Regions from separate parts of the Virgibacillus dakarensis genome, predicted to be linked through region 1. Evidence: a T-box and tRNA genes for the amino acid it is inferred to sense, from the RefSeq annotation. Region 1 holds a T-box; the other holds one or more tRNA genes.
The links. A T-box is a leader RNA that pairs with one kind of tRNA and senses whether it is charged. The one in region 1 lies ahead of CZ382_RS08665 (valine--tRNA ligase), so its partner is inferred to be a tRNA-Val.

Region 1 (10,761 bases):
TTATGGCTGTCACATTGGGTGTACCGCTTCTCTTAATTGCAATAATATTAGGTTTTGTCTGGGCAAAGGTGGCGGGTGCCGAGTTTTACTGGTTAGATTTAAAAACGATCGGTTCGCTGTTTGTCCTGTTTATTTATATTCTCTATTTGCTTTTGCGGCTGATAAAAGGGTATCAAGGTAAAGCAATATCAGTTTATAATACCGCGGCCTTTTTGATATTATTAGTTAATTTCTTTCTGTCAAGTATCTTATCGAATTTTCATTTTGGATCATAGGAGGATATGATAATGCGTAAAATTGTTGTTGGGTCCAGAAAAAGTAATCTGGCGCTAACGCAGACGGAGTGGGTTATCGAGCAATTAAAAAAAACAGGTGTGCAAAATGAATTTGAAATCAGGAAAATCGTTACGCGAGGAGACCGTATTCTGGAGGTCACATTGTCAAAGGTTGGCGGCAAGGGCTTATTTGTAAAAGAAATTGAGCAAGCCATGTATGATAAGGAAATTGATTTTGCTGTTCATAGTATGAAGGACATGCCGGCTAAGCTTCCCGAGGGACTGATAATAGGTTCGATCCCGGTTCGTGAGGATCATCGGGATGCGTATATCGCAAAAAATCATCTCCCACTAACCGATTTACCAGAAGGTGCAATTGTTGGGACAAGCAGTTTACGCCGGGCCGCACAGGTTTTGGCAGTAAGACCGGATGTTACAATCAAATCGATACGAGGTAATATTGAAACACGCCTGCGTAAATTGGAAGAGGAAGATTACGATGCTATTATTCTGGCAGCAGCCGGACTGAAACGGATGGGCTGGAGCGAGGATTTGATCACCGAATATTTGGATCCCGATATGTGTGTACCGGCAGTAGGACAGGGTGCGCTGGCGATTGAGTGTCGGGAGGAGGATCAGGAAGTAAGAGATTTATTGCAAAAATTAAACGATGAATATACGACAAAAACAGTAACAGCAGAACGAACCTTTTTACATTTACTCGAGGGCGGCTGCCAAATACCAATTGCCGGTTATGCACATTTGGCAGGAGAGGAAGTAGTCTTAATTGCTTTAGTCGCTACAGCAAATGGCAAAACGGTTTTAAAAGAAGTTGTCCGTGGTACCGACCCAGTCGCAGTGGGCAAGGAAGCATCCGAAAGATTGATCAAACGGGGAGCAAAGGATATCGTTGAAGATGTAAAAGAGGAGCTTGACGAGTAATGCCTTTTTCATTGCATGGAAAACGTATTTTAATTACCCGGGAGAAAAATCAGGCGAAGGAGCTATCTGAAAAGGTTAGCCAATTTGGCGGGCAGCCGATTGAAGCCCCACTTTTAAAAATTACATGTAAAAAAGAAGCAGGACATATGGAAATGCTGGAAAATTTACCTATGTATCGCTGGATATTTTTCACCAGTGCAAATGGTGTGCGCTGCTTTTTTCAAATCATGAGCGAAAATAACGTTTCGTACAATCTGTTAGAAAAAACGAAGCTTGCAGTGGTCGGTCATAAAACAGAGGATGCACTGAAAAAGTACGGTTATGCGGCTGAATTCATTCCCTCCACCTATAATGCGGCTGTGATGGCGGAAGAGATCTTGACTCGTTTTCCTTCCATTAGTCCAGTTCTGCTTATCAGGGGGAACCGGTCACGTCAGGTGCTGCCAGAGCAATTGGCTGAAAACAATATTTCCTTTGATATAATAGAAGTGTATGAAACCATTTTTAATCAGACGATCAAAGATAGATTAAATGAATTGATCAGCAATCATCAATTTGACATGATTACATTCACAAGTCCCTCAACAGTGGAAGCATTTATCGAAATGAATGAGGCCCATAAAGAAGAAGTAAAAAAAGTTCCGTGTGCCTGCATTGGAACAACGACCGAACAAAAAGCGAAGTGGTACGGATTCACGAATACGATCGTACCGGAGCAATTCACGATCGAAGGTATGGTAGAAAAAATGTGTACGTATATTTCCCAGAAAGGATAGATTGACATGACTGAAACATTACAGTTTAAACGCCATCGCCGGCTGCGTTCGTCAAAAGCGATGCGTGATTTAGTAAGAGAAAACCAAGTAAATAAAGATGATTTAATATACCCGTTATTTGTTGTCGAAGGGGAGCATGTTAAAAACGAGGTACCGTCCATGCCCGGCGTTTTTCAGCTTTCCTTGGATTATCTGGCTGCTGAAATGGCTGAATTACAAGCGCTTGGCATTAAAGCCGTTATCCTCTTTGGTGTGCCAAATGAAAAAGATGAATCAGGTACAGGTGCATTCGTTGATCAAGGGATTGTCCAAAAGGCAATTCGCGAAATTAAAGATAAGGCACCGGAAATGCTTGTCATTGCTGATACATGTTTATGTGAATTCACTTCACATGGGCATTGTGGTGTTATCCATCATGAAGATGTTGCAAATGATGAATCACTTGAGTTATTGGCGAAAACAGCATTATCACAGGCAAAGGCAGGAGCGGATATTATTGCACCGTCTAATATGATGGATGGTTTTGTTGCGGCGATCCGGCGTGCATTGGATGAAGCAGGGTTCAAGAATATTCCGATCATGTCCTATGCAGTAAAATATGCCTCTGCATTTTATGGACCATTCCGTGATGCTGCAGACAGTGCCCCACAATTCGGTGACCGCAAAACTTATCAAATGGACCCGGCAAATCGACTGGAGGCATTAAGGGAAGCGGAATCGGATATGGAAGAGGGAGCAGACTTTCTTATCGTAAAACCGGCAATGTCCTACCTTGATATTGTCCGTGATGTCCGAAATCAATTTAATGCGCCAATTGTTGCATACAATGTCAGCGGGGAATATTCCATGGTTAAAGCGGCGGCACAAAATGGTTGGATTAATGAACGAGAATTAGTCATGGAAAAATTAACGGCGATGAAACGTGCTGGTGCGGATTTAATCATTACGTATTTTTCTAAAGATGTAGCGAAGTGGCTGGCTGAATAATACTATTTAGATGGGGTGATAAAATGAATTTTGATACGTCAATTGATGCCTACAAAGAAGCGGTTGACCTGATGCCTGGCGGAGTCAATTCCCCTGTTCGGGCCTTCAAGTCGGTTGGGATGTCCCCGATTTTTATGGATCGTGGCAAAGGATCGAAAATAATCGATATCGACGGTAATGAGTATATTGATTACGTCTTAAGCTGGGGCCCGCTCATTTTAGGACATGCAGATGATCGTGTTGTGGAAAAATTGAAGGAAACAGCTGAAAAAGGGACTAGTTTTGGTGCACCAACAGTGCTGGAAAATAAATTGGCCCAGCTGGTGATTGATCGTGTACCATCGATTGAAATGGTACGAATGGTGAACTCCGGTACTGAAGCAACGATGAGTGCATTACGACTTGCCAGAGGTTATACTGGCCGCGATAAAATTCTCAAATTTGAGGGTTGTTACCATGGGCATGGCGATTCTTTATTGATTAAAGCTGGGTCTGGTGTCGCTACGCTAGGATTACCTGATTCTCCCGGTGTTCCGGAGTCAATTGCGCAAAACACGATTACTGTTCCCTATAATGATGTAGAAAGTTTACGGTTGGCTTTTGCGAACTACGGTGATGAAATTGCCGCGGTAATCGTTGAACCTGTTTCCGGAAACATGGGTGTTGTGCCACCACAGGAAAACTTTTTACAAGAATTGAGAAAAATCACGGACGCCAATAGTACACTGCTAATCTTTGATGAAGTCATGACCGGCTTCCGGGTCGGCTACCATTGTGCACAAGGTTATTTTGGTGTTACTCCCGATTTAACCTGTCTAGGAAAAGTAATTGGCGGTGGCTTGCCAGTCGGTGCTTTCGGAGGAAAAAGAGAAATAATGGAAAGTATTGCACCTACAGGAACCATTTATCAAGCGGGAACGTTATCGGGTAACCCGTTAGCAATGACTGCTGGTTACGAGACATTAAATGCCATGAGCGAGAATGAATACGAAAAACTGAATCAGAAAATAGATCGTTTAGTCGAAGGATATAAACAAGCTGCGATTGACTTTTCGATTCCATTGCATATTAATCGTGCAGGATCAATGGTTGGCGTCTTCTTCACGAACGAACCAGTTATTAATTATGAAACTGCGAGGCTCTCCAATCTGGATTACTTTGCGCAATATTATCGTGCCATGGCTGAGGAAGGAATCTTTTTACCACCATCACAATTTGAAGGATTATTCCTTTCAACAGCACATACGGATCAAGATATTGAAAAAACGATCCTAGCAGTAAGGAATGCATTTGCAAAAATAAAAAAATGAGTTAAAGAGCTGCTCTTGAATGGGTAGCTCTTTTCTTTATGGCTCCCGTGCAGATTATCTCCGCTTTGCTTTTTCCCTCTTAACATCGCGCCAATGTTTTTCTTAGCATATCTTTATATCCTTTTTCATATAGTGAAGTAAGACATATTAGTAGATTGGATATATATGTTGAAGGGAGGAAGTCATTTGTCAAATGATCATGTTTTTAGTTTTGAGTTAAATGAGTCCCTTTATTTTGAAAGGGGACAGGAAGTCGCGGAGATGCGGGGGATTGCGTTAGATCCGGAAATTTCCATTCAAGCATTTAATGAGTATATTTCGATCAGGGGAGTTATCGAACTTCGTGGAGAATATGTCAAGACAGATAGTGTAACCCAGGATGATACAGTTGAATTTGAGGATGATTATCATGCGAGGCGTTTCGTAGAGCGGGTTGTTGATACAGAAGAGGGGGGGACTGAATTTTCCCATCGGTTTCCGGTAGAAATTTCCGTGCCGACTTATCGGGTAGATGATTTAGATGATGTAACGGTTAGTATTGATTCGTTTGATTATGAATTACCAAGCGAAAATCAGCTTAAATTTGTTTCAACCATTGCAATCCACGGTATTAGTGAGCAAGATGAGAGGCCAAGTGATAATTCGACGGAGACAGACTACCAATTTGTAGACTCGAACGATCATACATTTAATTTCGACATAAAAGAGAGTCCTGATTTGGAGCTTCCGGAGGAGTCAGAATCAATTGGTTATACCGACACGCCGATACTATCTGCCGGTCAGGATGAAACCGCATCACCCGATCGATGGAAAAGTAAAAAGTCGCAAAGCTTTACGGAATTTTTTAAAAAGGAGCCGGATCCCGAGCCGGATCCGTCGGTTGAGGAAAGCTCACATATGGAATCCAGTCATTATGCTTCAGTGGAATCTGCTAATTTTGTGGAGTCCAATGATGTTTATGAAAGTAGTCGGGAAAGCTCTCAAAGCTACGAAAGTCATGCAAGCTACGAAAGCCCTGAAAGTACAGTGATTGAAGAAAGCAGTAAAAGTACCGAAAGGCCGGAAATTCATGAGAGTGGGGAAAGCCGTGAAGATGAGGTAGCAGATGTTCGGTATTTATCTGACATGTTCCGTGATGACGAAGAGCATTTTTCCAGGATGCGGGTATGCATTGTTCAGGAAAAGGATACATTGGAAACAATTGCCGACCGGTACAAAATTACAACATTGCAATTAATAAAACAAAACCGGCTGCAGGATGAAACGCTATCAGAAGGGCAGGTATTATATATTCCAGTTAAGAAAAAGTAATGCGTGACATACCCCTTGCATATGGTGCCAAGGGGTCTAATTTTTTAATAGTGGAGCTGTTTTCAATGGATAGAGTTAAGAAGGTATTGGCGTCTTATCGAATTCATCCGGTTACGGTTGAACAAAAAACAGAAAATCTTTACCGGATATGGGATGGAAAACATTATTTTGCCCTTAAGGAAAGCAGGATGACAGACGAAACGATATCCGGCTGGGAAAATGTTTACCACCAGGCGTACAGACAAAATTTATCAGCGATTCTTCCGGTGTACGTAACCGAACAAGGAAGCCTATATAGTAAAGACGACCAATCGTTTTATTATATGACACCATGGCTTCCGATTAAAAATATAACGGAGCAGAAACAACAGATAGAGCGATTGTATCAAACTTCAGGAACCATTCATGCTATAACAAAACAGTCATTACCCATGGAGCAGGAGAAGGTCATGAACAACTTTAAGCGATACAGGACAAACCTTGCAAAAAACAGATCCGAATTATTGTCAACTGTGGAGAGGTTTGAAAAAAACCGTTATATGTCGCCTGTTGAATTGCTGGTTTGTACCCAATTCCGTGATCTTGATTTCGTGTTGCGGGTATTACAAGATCAGGTTGATCGATTTATCGATGACATAAAGCAAGAGTCCGATTGGCAATACAGTTTATGTCATGGCCAGCTTGACTTTTCCCATGTTATTTTTGCTCATCAAACCTATTTGCTAAACTGGGAAAGGGCGCACCACGATAATGCAACAAGTGATTTGGCAAACTTGTTTACTAATGTGGTGACCGATTATGATGATCCGATGGATGATCTTATTGAATTGTTTCCTGTCTATCTCAAAGAAAATAAGCTGACGGAGACCGAATTATCTTTGCTTGCCATTTATTTATTAGACCCAACGGAGTACATAACACGATTAGGGCAATATCGCAAAAACCCATCGGAATATCCACAGGTTGATCAGGTAGTGCAATTACAGCGTTGTCACCGGAAATTATCATTTGCAGTAAAATGGACGGAAAATGTTGATATATGGCTGGAATCAGATGATGAGCAGGAAAGCTAAATCCATTCTAAATAAAATGCGATAAATAACCCCACAATAATACCCAGCAGGAAAACATCGAACGTTGTCGGGAAGAACAGTGTACGACATAATTGAAAAATCAGGATAGGCAAGGTACATTTTTCAATCACAAACAAACAGTTTCGTGCCCATGGTGGAAGTCTGTAACGATAATAGCGAGCCATAGCAATCACCTCTTTTGAACACTTTTTCGATAGATAAGAAAGTATAAAAATCAGCTCTATTCTGTTCATACCAGAGTAGGCCACGTCCGGCTCCAGCGCCCAGCGGCTAGTATGCAACACCCGCCTCCGTACGATAAGTCAACATCGGTTCGGGGAAGGAGGAAGGCCGACTAAGAACGGACTTTGCGTCCAACTCACGTCTACCCCTTTTTTAGGGGCATGTTTCCTTTATCTCCTACGGTTGTTTGTTCGGTTAAAACCGCTGCTTTGCGCAGCAACACCGAACCACCCTGCTTGGCAGGGCGCAGCATATACGCGGGCCTGCAGGATGCAGGTCATGCCGACGTTGGCACAGGACGTGCCGGTTTTAGTCGGCCTTCCCTAACCGGGCGCTTGCGCCTTTGTTCTCAACTTTAATATAATATATGTATAATCCAAGCTGTTTTGTGCAATAGGTATAATTAATATTGCTTTTTTCGCCTTTTACCAGTAAAATAATGAATAACAAAATGAAATGCGATGATAGGGAAGAGTACAGGATAATCGCCTAAAAAGAGAGGGAAATAGTTAGCTGAGAATTTCCCAGGAAAGATTACCTGGAAGGTCGCCCTTGATGCAGCTTTTTTGAATTTGGGAACAAACGTGCACTAGCTTGATGCTGGATATGCCTTATAATCCAGGTGCATATATTTGTTTATTCCCCAAAATTAGAGAAAGCCGGATCTTGTCCGTTATCAAGGCCGAGTGTACAAGAGTTTGCTTGTAAACAAAGGTGGTACCACGGAAATCTATCCTTTTCGTCCTTTACTGGATGAAAGGGATTTTTTGTTTTCTGAAAAGGTCAGTTCAAAAGGAGGAGTAATTTATGAGTAAAGATCAAGGGTCATCATTACCACCGAAGTATAACCCGCAGGAAATTGAGAAGGGGCGTTACCAATTTTGGATTGATGGCAAGTTTTTTGAAGCAACCGGAGATGAAACGAAAGAACCGTATACGATCGTCATTCCGCCGCCTAACGTAACAGGAAAATTGCATTTGGGGCATGCGTGGGATACAACCATGCAGGACACGGTTTCGCGGATGAAACGGATGCAAGGCTATGATGTGTTATGGTTACCTGGGATGGACCATGCAGGAATTGCTACGCAGGCTAAGGTAGAGGCAAAGCTTAAGGAACAAGGGAAAAGCCGTTATGATTGTGGCCGTGAGAAATTCATCGAGACGGTATGGGAATGGAAGGAAGAATATGCTGATTTCATCCGAAAACAATGGGAAAAGCTTGGCCTTGGCCTTGATTATTCAAGGGAACGGTTCACAATGGATGATGGGTTATCAGATGCGGTTCGCGAAGTTTTCGTTACCCTTTATGAAAAAGGATTGATTTACCGGGGAGAATATATTATTAACTGGGACCCGCAAACGAAAACAGCACTTTCCGATATCGAGGTTATTTATCAGGAATTACAGGGACATTTTTATCATTTTCGTTACCCGTTGAAGGATAGCGACGAATCTATTGAGATTGCCACGACACGTCCGGAAACCATGCTTGGGGATACGGCTATTGCTGTTCATCCAGATGATGAACGTTATCAGCATTTGATCGGTCGGAAAGTAATTTTGCCTATTGTCGGTCGAGAAATCGAGATTGTAGCGGATGATTATGTAGATATGGAATTTGGTTCGGGAGCGGTAAAAATTACCCCGGCACATGACCCAAATGACTTTGAAGTAGGAAATCGCCATAACCTGGAACGCATTCTCGTGATGAACGAAGACGGAACAATGAATGAAAATGCAGGTAAATATGAAGGAATGGACCGTTTTGCATGCCGGAAGCAAATTGTAAAAGATCTGCAGGATTCTGGCGTTTTATTTAAGATTGAAGATCATACCCACCAGGTTGGCCATTCTGAGCGAAGTGGTGCTGTGGTTGAACCGTATTTGTCAACGCAATGGTTTGTCGATATGCAGCCACTAGCTGATGCAGCAGTTGCATTACAAAACAGTGAAGAAAAGGTCAATTTTGTACCAGAACGTTTTGAACGAACTTATTTGCATTGGATGGACAATATTCGTGATTGGTGTATCTCTCGTCAGCTATGGTGGGGCCACCGTATTCCAGCATGGTATCATAAAGAGACAGGGGAAGTATATGTTGGAAGAGAGGCACCTGAAGATGTAGAAAACTGGGATCAGGATGAGGATGTTCTAGATACTTGGTTTTCATCCGGGCTCTGGCCATTTTCAACCATGGGCTGGCCAGATACAGATTCGGAGGATTTTAAGCGTTATTTTCCTACCGATGTACTTGTAACTGGTTATGATATTATTTTCTTCTGGGTTGCACGCATGATTTTCCAATCAAAGGAGTTTACCGGGCATCGCCCATTTAAAGATGTGCTGATTCATGGCTTGATTCGTGATGCAGAAGGACGCAAGATGAGTAAATCGCTTGGTAATGGTGTCGATCCAATGGATGTTATCGACAAATACGGTGCCGACTCATTACGCTACTTTTTACTAACAGGCTCATCCCCAGGGCAGGATTTACGTTTTTATTGGGATAAAGTAGAGGCAACGTGGAACTTTGCCAATAAGGTATGGAATGCATCCCGTTTTTCGTTGATGAACATGGCGGACTTTTCGTATGAGGATATTGATTTAACTGGTGAATTGTCACTGGCTGATAAATGGATTCTAACCAGGCTGAATGAAACAATTGAACAGGTTACGAAAAACACCAACAAATATGAATTTGGTGAAGCCGGCCGTCATTTGTATAATTTTATATGGGATGAATTATGTGACTGGTATATTGAAATGGCAAAGATTCCACTATATGGTGATGATGAAGCGAAAAAGCAAACAACGAGATCGGTTCTTGCCTACGTTCTCGATAATACGATGCGGATGCTGCACCCGTATATGCCGTTTATAACAGAGGAAATCTGGCAGGCTCTGCCACATCAGGGTCCATCGATTACCGTAGCGAAATGGCCAGAATTCCGGGGTGATTTTCATGATGAAAAAGCATCGCAAGAGATGAAGCGGCTCGTATCGATTATTAAAGCAGTGCGAAATATTAGGGCAGAGGTGAATACACCGATGTCCAAACCAATCAGCTTGTACATTCAAACGGAGGATGAAGCTGTGTTAAAGGAATTGGAAAATGAACGTGAATACTTGCAGCGTTTCTGTAATCCAAGTGAACTTCTGATCGCTGGCAAAATAGATGTTCCGGAAAAAGCCATGTCGGCCGTTGTTACTGGTGCTGAACTGTTTTTGCCATTAGAAGGGTTAATCGACTTCGATAAGGAAATCAAGCGGCTGGAAAGTGAGTTGGACAAATGGAACAAAGAAGTGGAACGTGTCCAGAAAAAACTGGCTAACGAAGGTTTTGTAAAAAAAGCACCACAAATAGTTGTAGATGAAGAGAAGCAAAAAGAGCAGGATTATCTGGAAAAGCAGGCTAAGGTAAAAGCACGATTAAGTGAATTAAAAGGATAACGAAAAAGCGGAATTCCATCATAAAATGGAGTTCCGCTTATATTTGTTTCGTGCTAATCTGTTGTTTTATATGTTCCGTGTATTTTTCTAATATATTTATATCACTGACAGCACTTAGTGTACGTGAGCCGACGACATCCTCGATTTCATTAAAAAGCAGTTTTCCATTCTTATCTAGTAAAAAGTCAATCCCAACCATATCAAATTCAAAATGTTGCACGATCTTATTGATTATTGCTGTTTCCTCAGGCTTTAAGGAATACCATTTCGCTGAGCCACCAAGTTTATAGTTCGCCCGAAAATCGGTATTGCTTTCTCTAATTACGGCGCCAACAATTTCTTTGCCGACCACGAATACCCGAACATCTTTTCCGAGTGAAACATTACAGGC
Region 2 (10,761 bases), on a different contig from region 1:
GCCGATTCTGTCTGACCCCTTTGAACAAGAGATCCAAGTTTTCTTTTTCAAATCCCTCTAAAAAGGTATGAACAGCCTGTTCGCTCTCATGTAAAAATTGCTTATAAAGCCTTGGTTGAGCGCCATTAAGCTTACGGATTTCCGGAATTAACCTCGAAGTTGATGCAGGTTTCCCTGTCCACCCGATACAGATATACACATTTTTCGGAAGTACGATTGGCTTAACAGAAAAATAACGCCAATCGCTTTCCAGCAGTTCGCTGAGGGAACTTGTCTTTTGGTAGTTCTCAAGGAGCCAATCCGCTTGAAATGAGCTATAGCGAAGAATGCCGCCATAGGATGATGCAGCAACATCAGCTCCAGAACCACTACCTTGTGTTTTAACATGCGCCACAGCTGCCAGTTTAAATATCAATTCTGCTGAAGGATCTGCAGGTAAGTACTTGTGCAAAATCGCGGCAACAACCGAAGTCACGACAGCTGCACTTGATCCTAGTCCATACTTTACACCTGAAGCGTCTTCCAGCTCACTTTTAATTGATAAATGAAAAGCAGCTGGCGTAATCCCATGTTCCTTTAAATAAGTAATCGCAACAGTCATCGCATCTTTAACAAACCGGATACGGCCATCATCTGTAGCAATCCTGATTTCACTATTCTCATATTTCCACGCTAGCCTTGTCAATTCGAAATCCAGTAAAGATAAATAATTGTCACTGCTTTCGGTTAACGTAGCATAAACATAACGATCAACCGCCATGACAACTAATTGGTGATATGGCTCCAGAACAGCGAATTCTCCAGCTACCATAAGCTTCCCTGGTACCTGAATCGTCATGGATGCGTTCGGCAAATGTCTCATAAATAGGTTACTCCCTGTCCTGATCGACTGACAATCACATCATGTACACCAGGTATCTGACGGAGCGTTTCCTGCACGATTGTTTCATCTTCAGGTAAATAGAGAACTTTCACATTCGGACCAGCATCAATCGTAAAAAATACCGAAATCCCGCGCTCCCTCATCGCCTGTACTCCCTGCATTACCCGAAGTGTTGCATCGTGCCAATACGTAAACGGCGGATTCGCTCCAAGTGTTGTCGCATGCATTCTCAAGCAATTTGCCTCCGAGATGCTGCCAACTTTCTCAAAATCGCGTTGGTTAATTCCGTCCTTTATTTGCTCAAGATCACGCGGAATACTTTTTAACCAACCTGGATAAAACACCGACGTGTCAACCGTTCGTTTCATACCTTCCCGACTGGAGATTTTTTTCGTCGTTTCCGATAAGACCACGGCTGCAACCCTCACATCCCAGTCTTCCGCTGGTTGCACTTGAACAGCATAGGAATCGGATCCATCCTTTTCCGTTCCTTTATGCCATTCGACAAACCCGCCAAAAATAGACCGGCACGCCGATCCCGATCCCAGCCTGGTCAACCTCGAGAGTTCCTGATCACTAATCGACAAATCAAGCGCTCTCGTTGTTGCTGCCGCTAATGCCGCAAATCCTGATGCTGATGAGGCAAACCCTGCTGCGGTTGGAACATGATTGGTCGAACGGACTTCAGCATGTAAACTTGTTGCTTGCGTTTCCCTTCTTATAAAATCAAGAAACGCTGCAACACGATTATATTGTTCACCCCTAATAACCTGCTCATTTAGAAGAAACTCGTCCTGGAAAAGCTCTTCACGGAATGTAACCGTAGTTGTCGTATAGAACACGTCCAGTGTCAATGAGAGACTGTTGTTCATCGGCAGGATCAGGGATTCATCCCTTTTCCCCCAGTATTTTATCAGGGCAATGTTTGTATGTGCTTTAGCTGTTGCCTTCATCAATATCCTCATTTCATCTTAGCTGTAAGGGCGTTCAAAAAGTCCGGTAAAATGACACATCGATGTTTCTAAGTAGCAGTGGGAGATCTTCCGTTAAAACTGCCTTACCACAATCGCCAACAGCAGAAGTCCCTACGTCTTGTACAAGCCCGCTCCTGGGATATTAGCGCTTTTCCTGCGATGTCTATTCGGAAAGCCTTCCTTTTCGCTCCCGCCGCGCCTTGATCTCCTACACGCACGTGAGCCAGTAGTCGGCGATGCAACAGGACGCCTGAGACGTTAGCCGACCTTGATCCTTTTTATCCTCTTTTTTGAACACACTCGTAAAATAGTTACAATTGTTTTCGTAATACAAAAGGCCAAACTGCATGCGCTCCGAACCTTTTTAATTTCTCGGACAGGTAATGCGAATGTGCCTCGTTCCGTGCTAAAGCAATAATACAGCCGCCATTTCCGCCGCCGGTTAGCTTTGCACCTAACGCACCCTCACTCCGGGCTAAATAAATTAGTCTGTTTAGCCCCGCATCACTTACACCAAGAGCTTCCAATTCCTTTTGTGCCTCATTCAAGGTTTTGCCTAAAATATGTTTACTAGCCTTTTCAAGTGCTCGTCTGGCATGATGGGTAATTTCCCCAATACGATCAAGGCTGGCTTGTATTCTCCTCGGTGCGGATTTAAATAACTGTGCCACTGATTCAACCGCAGATTTTGTATCCCCCATCCGCCCGGAGTCAGCAACGACGAAATGGAAGTCTGCTTTAGGTTGAATAAAATAGAACGGTCTCCCCTTTTCATACCAAACAGGAGATCCTGACGTAATCGTCAATGTATCAATCCCGCTTGGCGCACCATGTGCATAAGTCTCCGAAATATTAGCGAGACTGAGCAATTCCTCCTCCGTATAGGGTTCATCTGCATATGCAAATAATGAACGTATTACAGCAATAGCAACCGAGGCACTGGATCCCAGACCCTTGCCAGGTGGTATCGATGACTTTATACGAATCAACAAATCTTTACACGGTAAACCAAGCTTTTTTATAGCCGCTTTTACACAGTTCACGATTCCATCCAATGCCTCCGGTGCCAAGTCAAGTGGGCCATGATAAAACGTACTATCCATTTTGACTGCTCCGGGTACGTTTTCAACCACTGATTCCACTCCAACCAAAGGAAAAGGGATTGCGATTGCAGGTTGTCCGTGCACAACTGCATGTTCCCCAATTAAAATCAATTTACTATGAGCTAAACCGATAGCTGTTTGTTCTGAAGTTGTTGCCTTTTCTGCACTCATTTTATATATTCTTCCACCAATTCTTTAGCTTTTCCAACACGGATTTCTTTTTCCTGAATCAATTGTTCTGCAATAATATCAATCATCTCCCCAGTAGCTCCTGCTGCCATGGCAACAGACCGAGAATGTAAGGCCATATGTCCCTTTTGAATACCATCCGTAACCAAGGCTTTTAGTGCCCCAAGGTTTTGCGCGAGTCCAACTGCTACAATGATTTGTGCCAGTTCCTCGGCAGACGCTACCCCTAATATGGTATGGGCAATTTGCGCCATGGGATGAACACGAATTGAACCGCCAACAGTCCCTACAGACATTGGCAATTCAAGCTCTCCCACCAAATTTCCGTTATCATCAACAGCCCACGTTGTCATGGAGCTGTATTTTCCATAACGAGCTGCATATGCATGCGCCCCAGCCTCAACTGCTCTCCAATCATTGCCGGTAGCAATAACAACCGGATCAATTCCATTCATAATCCCTTTGTTATGTGTAACCGCCCGGTAAGGATCCGAGGCAGCAAATTCATAAGCATGTACAACCCCGTCCCGCACCGCTTCTCCGGCAAAATCATCCGACCCTAAGAGTTCAGGCGGGATGGCACAGCTTGCTTTAGCCAGGCATCGATCTGCATAATTGGAAAGGATACGTAAATACACCTTCCCATTTGTTAGTTGTTCTATTGAGGGTGCCAATGCTTCCACCATGGTATTGATAATATTGGCACCCATCGCATCGCACGTATTAATATATACATGGACTACAAGCATTTTACCATATTTTGATCCTGAACCTTCATTTAAAAGTCTAACTTCCAGATCCTCTGCGCCGCCACCCCTGGCGACTAAACTAGGATATGCAGCATTTGCATCATTTAGCAATGCGTCCCTTTCCGCCAATATCGCCTTTTTAGCCCCTTCGATATCAGGGCAACCGACAACCTGAATTTGCCCGATCATAACTCGCCCTGTCGATTCTGTTGTGAATCCACCGGCATCCCGGACAATTTTGGCAATATAACTGGCAGACGCTACAACAGATGGCTCCTCGATAGCCATTGGCACAGCATAATCCTTGCCATTAATTAAAAAGTTTAATCCTAATCCAAGTGGCAAGGGAAAGGTTCCAATAACGTTCTCAATCATATTATCCGCTGTACCTAATGGTAACGACTCAGCTTTACGTAAATTATTTAGTTGTTCGTCATTGAATAATTGCATAGATGCCAGTAGCTCTCGCCGCTTTTCAACAGTCATATTGTAAAAACCGGGGATCCTGGAAGTTTTCATACCAACTCATCCTTTTGCCTTCCGTATAATATATTTATATCATGTATGATTTGTTTTTAGAAAAAAATTTACTCTTTCTATTATGTAAAAAAACAGCGTAAAATGCAAATAAACAAGGTTGTTGATAAACAGTACGACCTTGTTTTTTCTAATTATACTATGGATAGTGACATTTATGCTAGAGTTCTTTTGGATAAATTGTTATTAAATAATGGAATAAATGGTGAGCCATGGAGGATTCGAACCTCCGACCCTCTGATTAAAAGTCAGATGCTCTACCGACTGAGCTAATGGCTCAAAAGCAATATTGGCAATTGCTAGTCCTTATGTAATAAACGGTTGAAAAAATAAAAAAATGGCTGGGCTACCAGGATTCGAACCTGGGAATGACGGGATCAAAACCCGCTGCCTTACCGCTTGGCTATAGCCCAACAATCTGATAATGGTGGAGGGGGGCAGATTCGAACTGCCGAACCCTGAGGGAGCGGATTTACAGTCCGCCGCGTTTAGCCACTTCGCTACCCCTCCGTATTGTTAACCATATTTCACGATTTATACATAAAAAAATGGTGCCGGCCAGAGGACTTGAACCCCCAACCTACTGATTACAAGTCAGTTGCTCTACCAATTGAGCTAGGCCGGCCTATAGTTTCTTACCTAAGTATGCTCATCGTTCCAGAAGCTTATTCAGTAAGATCGGGAAAACCGGAACATTACAGCTTTGCTCGGGTAAGATGGTGGAGGATGCAGGGCTCGAACCTGCGACCCCCTGCTTGTAAGGCAGGTGCTCTCCCAGCTGAGCTAATCCTCCATGTACAGGATGTGGTGGTGCATGTATTGTGACATAACGTTATTTAACATGTCCGCCAAATTGCCATTTTATCTTTAGTGGTGACCCGTACGGGATTCGAACCCGTGTTACCGCCGTGAAAGGGCGGTGTCTTAACCACTTGACCAACGGGCCTTAACGGCTTTGTCATCGATTAAAATAAAACCTTGTCGCAAACCGACGAATTTTATTATATACAGATAACCTATTTTTGTAAAGAGGATTTTTATATTTTTTTACTTTATAACGGAAAAACCTTTCCAACCGCCGATATTTTGCATTTTCCGGTTGATGTTTCCGATCTCCGGCCGATGTTTCTGCTCTCCGGTCGATGTTTCCGCTTTCCGGCCGATGTTTCTGCTCTCCGGTCGATGTTTCCGCTTTCCGGCCGATGTTTCTGCTCTCCGGTCGATGTTTCCGCTTTCCGGCCGATGTTTCTGCTCTCCGGTTGATGTTTCTGCTCTCCGGCCGATGTTCTCCTCCTCCGCCGATGTTTCCGCTTTCCGGTCGATGTTTCTGCTCTCCGGTCGATGTTCTTGTTTTTCCGGTCGAAATCCACACTTTCCAAGTTGTTATTTCCTCATCTTCCAGCAATGCCCCCTGATTTAATCAACAGCTAAGCATCATTTACACTATGGTTTCTTTAACGGAAAGGTTTGGGGTATAATATGTACAGTATTCATATATTGGAGGTAAACAAATGTCCGATTTATTAAAAGGAAAAAATATCGTTGTAATGGGAGTAGCAAACCAGCGAAGCATTGCTTGGGGAATTACCAAATCGTTACATAATGCGGGAGCAAATTTGATTTTCACTAATAGACAAGAACGCTCCTATAAAAAATTAGTCAAGCTGCTCGAGGAAAACGGAATAGAAGCCAAATTAATTGTCACATGTGATGTTGCTAGTGACGAAAGTATTCAATCTGCCTTCAGTGAAATTAAGGATAAAGTTGGCGTTATTCATGGATTGGTTCATTCTGTTGCTTTTGCCAATAAAGAAGAATTAAAAGGCGAATATGCCGATACTTCCCGTGATGGCTTCTTATTGGCACAGGAGATAAGTGCTTATTCACTTGTAGCTGTCACAAAAGCTGCCAAAGAACTCATGACAGAGGGCGGCAGTATTGTTACCCAAACCTACCTTGGTGCAGAACGAGTTATTAAAAACTACAATGTCATGGGTGTTGCAAAGGCATCCTTAGAGGCTAGTGTACGGTATTTGGCGGAGGACGTTGGAAAATATGGCATCCGGGTAAATGCCGTTTCTGCGGGTCCAATTCGAACATTATCCGCTAAAGGTGTATCCGGGTTCAATGAAAAAACCTCTGTAATTACGGAAAAAGCGCCTTTACGCCGTAACATTGATCAAGATCAAGTGGGCGATGCAACATTATTCTTCATGAGTGAACTATCAAGAGGAATTACCGGCGAAGTTCTTCATGTTGATTCGGGATATCACATCATTGGTGGCTAAATGAAATAGACGCTTGCCTTCAAGCGTCTATTTTAGTACGTATATTTTAGCTTTTGAGTCCGGGTTCCATTGGGTGGTAAATTGTAGGAGGATGGTTTGGAAGCAGAAGCATAGACAGGCGAACCATTTATCATGTTCCTAATCTATTTAAATAGACTATTGGTCTAACTTCTTAATATGTAGTTTTGAAAGAGCAGAGTGACCAATAAGAAACCCCACTTGGTTGCTATCTTCCGTAATTTCCCCGTTTTTCCGAGGGTGATTCCGGTTTATAGCTGCCTAGATCAACAGATTAGCCTTTAGTTACGGTCTTTGGATGTTACATAAAGACATGGTAACGAATTTGGACGGGAAAAAATAAGACACCTGCTACACAACAGGTACCTTCTTGAGTAAATTCTAACTTACACACTTTATTTGACAAACCCTCTTTTTTAGCTTCCGGTAAGTTAATAAGCTTATTTCTTTTCACCTTTGCTTTTCGTCTCTTGTATTTTGCCGAGGAAAAAACCATCGACTTCAGCTAATTTCCCTCTCCAGATGATTTTTCCTTTTGATGGCGTAGAATGACTGTCCCCGCAATAGATTCGTGCGTTCTTTAAATGGATGAAATTAGCCCCTTCGTTATTACTCTCGCCAGCCGTTTCTCCCGCCTTAGCAAGTTGTTGGCTTAATTCTTGGGCAATATCCTTTCCGCCTTCGAATTTTTCGCTCAGGCTTTCGAAATATTCTTTAGCTGAGATTGTTGTCCCCGTAACGACTAATCCCTTGAGATTCAAGGTGATATCTAGTGATAAACCATATTTATTGGAAGCCTCTACAAAAAACTCCAGTATATTATCTTTTGGTTGGGTTGCAGAACTCATTAGTACCATCCCCTTCACGCCATGATTTAACTTGCAACCGTATCATCCTCTCTTGCAACAGCCGTGTCCTCTTCCCTATCATCCATCTTTTTTGAACCTTTTGTTTTCTTTTTGCTGCCTTTTATTGTTTTGTTGTCTTCCTCTTGCTTTTCTTCATTCTCCTTGCTTAAACTCTGCATCTTTTCCTCCAGCTTGCCAAGCCGTTCATTTAATTTCTGGTTTTCTGCAGCTAGAGCATGGTAATCGTCAAGGGTCACCTCTCCTTCGTCCGTAACCTCACTTGTTTTTTGTTTTTCCCTCGACTCACTTTCATCGCTATTGTTAGCTTTATCCTTTTTCAGCAGATGGGATCTCGCCTCTTGCATTTTGACTGTTCCAGTATCTTTAAATTCTGTAAGTTTTTCTTTTGTAGCTTTCCCTACATTAGCTCCCTTTTCTTTTTAATTTTCCTTGTCAAGGCGTGACAATAGCTTTTTCGCTCTTTCAGGATTAGCAAAGTATCCAGCCGTTGCACCGAGAACCCCGCCTGCAATTGTTCTTTTCACAGACCCGCCAGTAACTAGGTTTTTTACTTGCTTCTTTTTGTCAATCATCTTCAATTCCTCCGTTTCATTTTTTAATAATTTTCTGTTGTTGCCTTATCTGGTAAGCTTTCTTTTACATCCAGCTTTTGTTCCAGTCGCTGAAGCCGATCATTCAGTTTCTTGTTTTCCTCTTCCAAAGCTTTGTTGTTTGTTTCCGAGGCCTTGGAGCTTAAATAGGGATCGGCCTCCCACCAATCCAGCCCGATTTCCTTTGCCTTATCCACGGAAGCAACGATCAGGCGAATCTTTATCGTCAGCAGCTCCACATCAGCGATTCCAACTGTAATATCTCCGGCAATAACAACGCCCTTATCTAATATTTTCTCTAAAACATCAACAATCGTGTCTGTTTTCACCGGATGTTCTACTGTCATGTTTATCACACCTCTTATCGGTAATACTTGCCTAAAGCAAACTTCCTAACGGGCCAAGATCAATATTTAAATCTTCATCATCAAGGTTGAAGACCTCCTTCAACTCATGCATCTTCGACTCCAAATTCATGAGGGCCACACCGAGATCTTCAATTTGTTCATCAGTCAGCGTCCCACCATCGACACGGCGTATCGCATGCCGCTCAACAATTTGCCTTAACAATTCGATAACTGTCATGACAAGTTGAGCTAACCCATGTTCTGCATTATCAGGATCCAAATTGATTCGTCCATTTGTCTGGTTGGCCGGTTGCATAAACCAATTCCTCCCTTTCTTTATCAAATTGCTCGGATGAAAGCTCCTTCCGCTCATTAGCCTGTGCTTTTACAAGAGTTTCAACGGAAGCGATCAGGACACGTAAATCAAGATAGACCAAATCAATCCCGGCAATTGAAATCATTAAATCTCCCTTAATTGCCACCCCTTTATCAAGAATGACATCCAAAATATCAATCAGTGAAATATCCTTGTTGGCGTGGCCTTCCCTCTGAGTAGACATCAGCTGTCCCCCTCACTTTCAAGATAAACCAGCAAAATGATAAGCAGGCCATGGACCGGTTGCTTCGAATTTCCAACCTAGATTAGCCCACGTATCTTTTAATTCATTGATTTTCTGCAAAAAACCTGTAACATGTGAAACCGGGACAAGGTAAACACTATTCCAACTCATATTATCTTCCCTGCCCGTTACGTCCTTGTTCCAATTTTTCTTTATTGTCTCGTGCAGAGAAAATTGACGAAGTTGTGCATGAGCATTTTCACAAACCTTATCTTTTTCCTTTTCCAGCTCTTTATCTACCATTTGCTCTATCTTCCTTTTCGCAAAGTACTGCTTCCCTGGAGGGAACTGGCTGATTTCTTCTTTTTTTGCTTCTATATTTGCATTGTTCGCACTGATGTAGCTTTTCAACACAGTATCATCACAGTAAATTTTCAGATTCCATTCTTCGCTTCCATCAATTAATGAAAATGAGCGTAAAAGTTTCTCCTCGTTTTTTTCAATAGTTTCCCGCAAATTTTCTTCATTAGCAAAGATGGTACAGAATTTCATTGGAATGACATTATATCGTTCATTGAGTGCAATCAGCATTTCATGGTGATGAAAGGCCTTTTCCCGCAGCCATTCCATATCATTGTTCATCTTTTCCTTGATGGATTCCTCTGAATAGTCCTGATCATCAAGATGGCAAACAACTGCCAGCGTATTGTTTACTGCTAACGGGTACACCTTATGTTGTTGATCCAGTCCCTTAACGACTGGAAACGCTTCTTTCTTTAACTCTTTAGCGGGGATAACCCCGTATAAATAAACGAGTTCAGCCATTTTTCCTTCACCTCTGCTGCTTCGTTAAATTCTCCCATTGTTCCATCTCCCGTTGCTTAGCAATCTCATATCGGGCTATCAACTCATCTTCCTGCTCTTTGTAAACCGCTTCAGAAATATCATTTAATTCATACATCATTTGCAGTTGAATCAGCTTTTGCTGAATCGCGGGGAGATTATAAAGTTCCTTGTCTGCCTCTTCTTGCACTTTCTCGGCAACTTTAATGACAATATTTATCGGTGCAGTAGCCAATTTATGCAGCATTAGGTCTCCTCCACCTTCAACCTAAGATTAATAAAGTTATAGGCAGGCCACGGACCCGAATAGTTAAACTCTACCCTGTCCTTCCATTTTTCGTGCAGTTCATTCACTTTTCTGTCGAATGGTTCCTCATTGTCTTTATCAACTAAAAAGGATGCATTCAAAAGCATTCGCTCACTTGTCGGCTCATTTTGCCTGGCCGCTTCAGCATCGGTTTCCAACGGCTCAAGGATATCAGTCCGTATGTCATCCTGTATCTTTGAAAAGAACTTCTGGGCCATCCCGCCAAGCCTGATACGATCATAAAATCCAGCAGCCTCCGATTTCCCACGTACCTTTTTGGACATCCCTTCTACTTCAGGATGCTTGTTAATTTCCGTCTCAAGCCATTCTCTTTTCCCGATGACTTTTAAGCCGAGCTCGAACTTCCCTTTAATTTCCGGAAACAATTTTTCAAACTGCGGATAAAGATTCTTAAGCAATGCTTCTACGTCCTTTTCTGTCTTAAATACATTGCCAAAACTAATCGGAATGACGGTATCCTTTTGCTCCATCACAGAGGAAATA

Region 2: it has a tRNA-Val gene. The T-box ahead of CZ382_RS08665 (valine--tRNA ligase) is inferred to sense a tRNA for this amino acid. The anticodon was not compared.

What each region holds. Positions count from the first base shown of each region.
Region 1 is NZ_LT732553.1:1,707,052-1,717,812, reverse strand. It holds gene CZ382_RS08705 (cytochrome C assembly family protein) at 1-275, shown strand, start outside; gene hemC (hydroxymethylbilane synthase) at 288-1,217, shown strand; gene CZ382_RS08695 (uroporphyrinogen-III synthase) at 1,217-1,993, shown strand; gene hemB (porphobilinogen synthase) at 2,000-2,980, shown strand; gene hemL (glutamate-1-semialdehyde 2,1-aminomutase) at 3,004-4,290, shown strand; gene spoVID (stage VI sporulation protein D) at 4,477-5,601, shown strand; gene CZ382_RS08675 (phosphotransferase) at 5,667-6,674, shown strand; gene CZ382_RS08670 (hypothetical protein) at 6,671-6,859, opposite strand; T-box leader at 7,370-7,667, shown strand; gene CZ382_RS08665 (valine--tRNA ligase) at 7,725-10,370, shown strand; gene CZ382_RS08660 (ATP-grasp domain-containing protein) at 10,408-10,761, opposite strand, start outside.
Region 2 is NZ_LT732554.1:1,089,750-1,100,510, reverse strand. It holds gene CZ382_RS15170 (phosphomevalonate kinase) at 1-862, opposite strand, end outside; gene mvaD (diphosphomevalonate decarboxylase) at 859-1,836, opposite strand; partial or broken gene mvk (mevalonate kinase) at 2,271-3,131, opposite strand; gene CZ382_RS15155 (hydroxymethylglutaryl-CoA reductase, degradative) at 3,128-4,417, opposite strand; tRNA gene CZ382_RS15150 (tRNA-Lys) at 4,639-4,714, opposite strand; tRNA gene CZ382_RS15145 (tRNA-Gln) at 4,774-4,848, opposite strand; tRNA gene CZ382_RS15140 (tRNA-Tyr) at 4,861-4,945, opposite strand; tRNA gene CZ382_RS15135 (tRNA-Thr) at 4,985-5,060, opposite strand; tRNA gene CZ382_RS15130 (tRNA-Val) at 5,153-5,228, opposite strand; tRNA gene CZ382_RS15125 (tRNA-Glu) at 5,307-5,381, opposite strand; gene CZ382_RS15120 (hypothetical protein) at 5,394-5,840, opposite strand; gene fabI (enoyl-ACP reductase FabI) at 5,947-6,723, shown strand; gene gvpU (gas vesicle accessory protein GvpU) at 7,182-7,589, opposite strand; gene CZ382_RS15105 (hypothetical protein) at 7,616-7,954, opposite strand; gene CZ382_RS23790 (periplasmic substrate-binding domain-containing protein) at 8,030-8,182, opposite strand; gene gvpJ (gas vesicle protein) at 8,206-8,547, opposite strand; gene CZ382_RS15095 (gas vesicle protein K) at 8,579-8,863, opposite strand; gene CZ382_RS15090 (gas vesicle protein) at 8,817-9,107, opposite strand; gene CZ382_RS15085 (GvpL/GvpF family gas vesicle protein) at 9,126-9,932, opposite strand; gene CZ382_RS15080 (gas vesicle protein GvpG) at 9,940-10,197, opposite strand; gene CZ382_RS15075 (GvpL/GvpF family gas vesicle protein) at 10,197-10,761, opposite strand, start outside.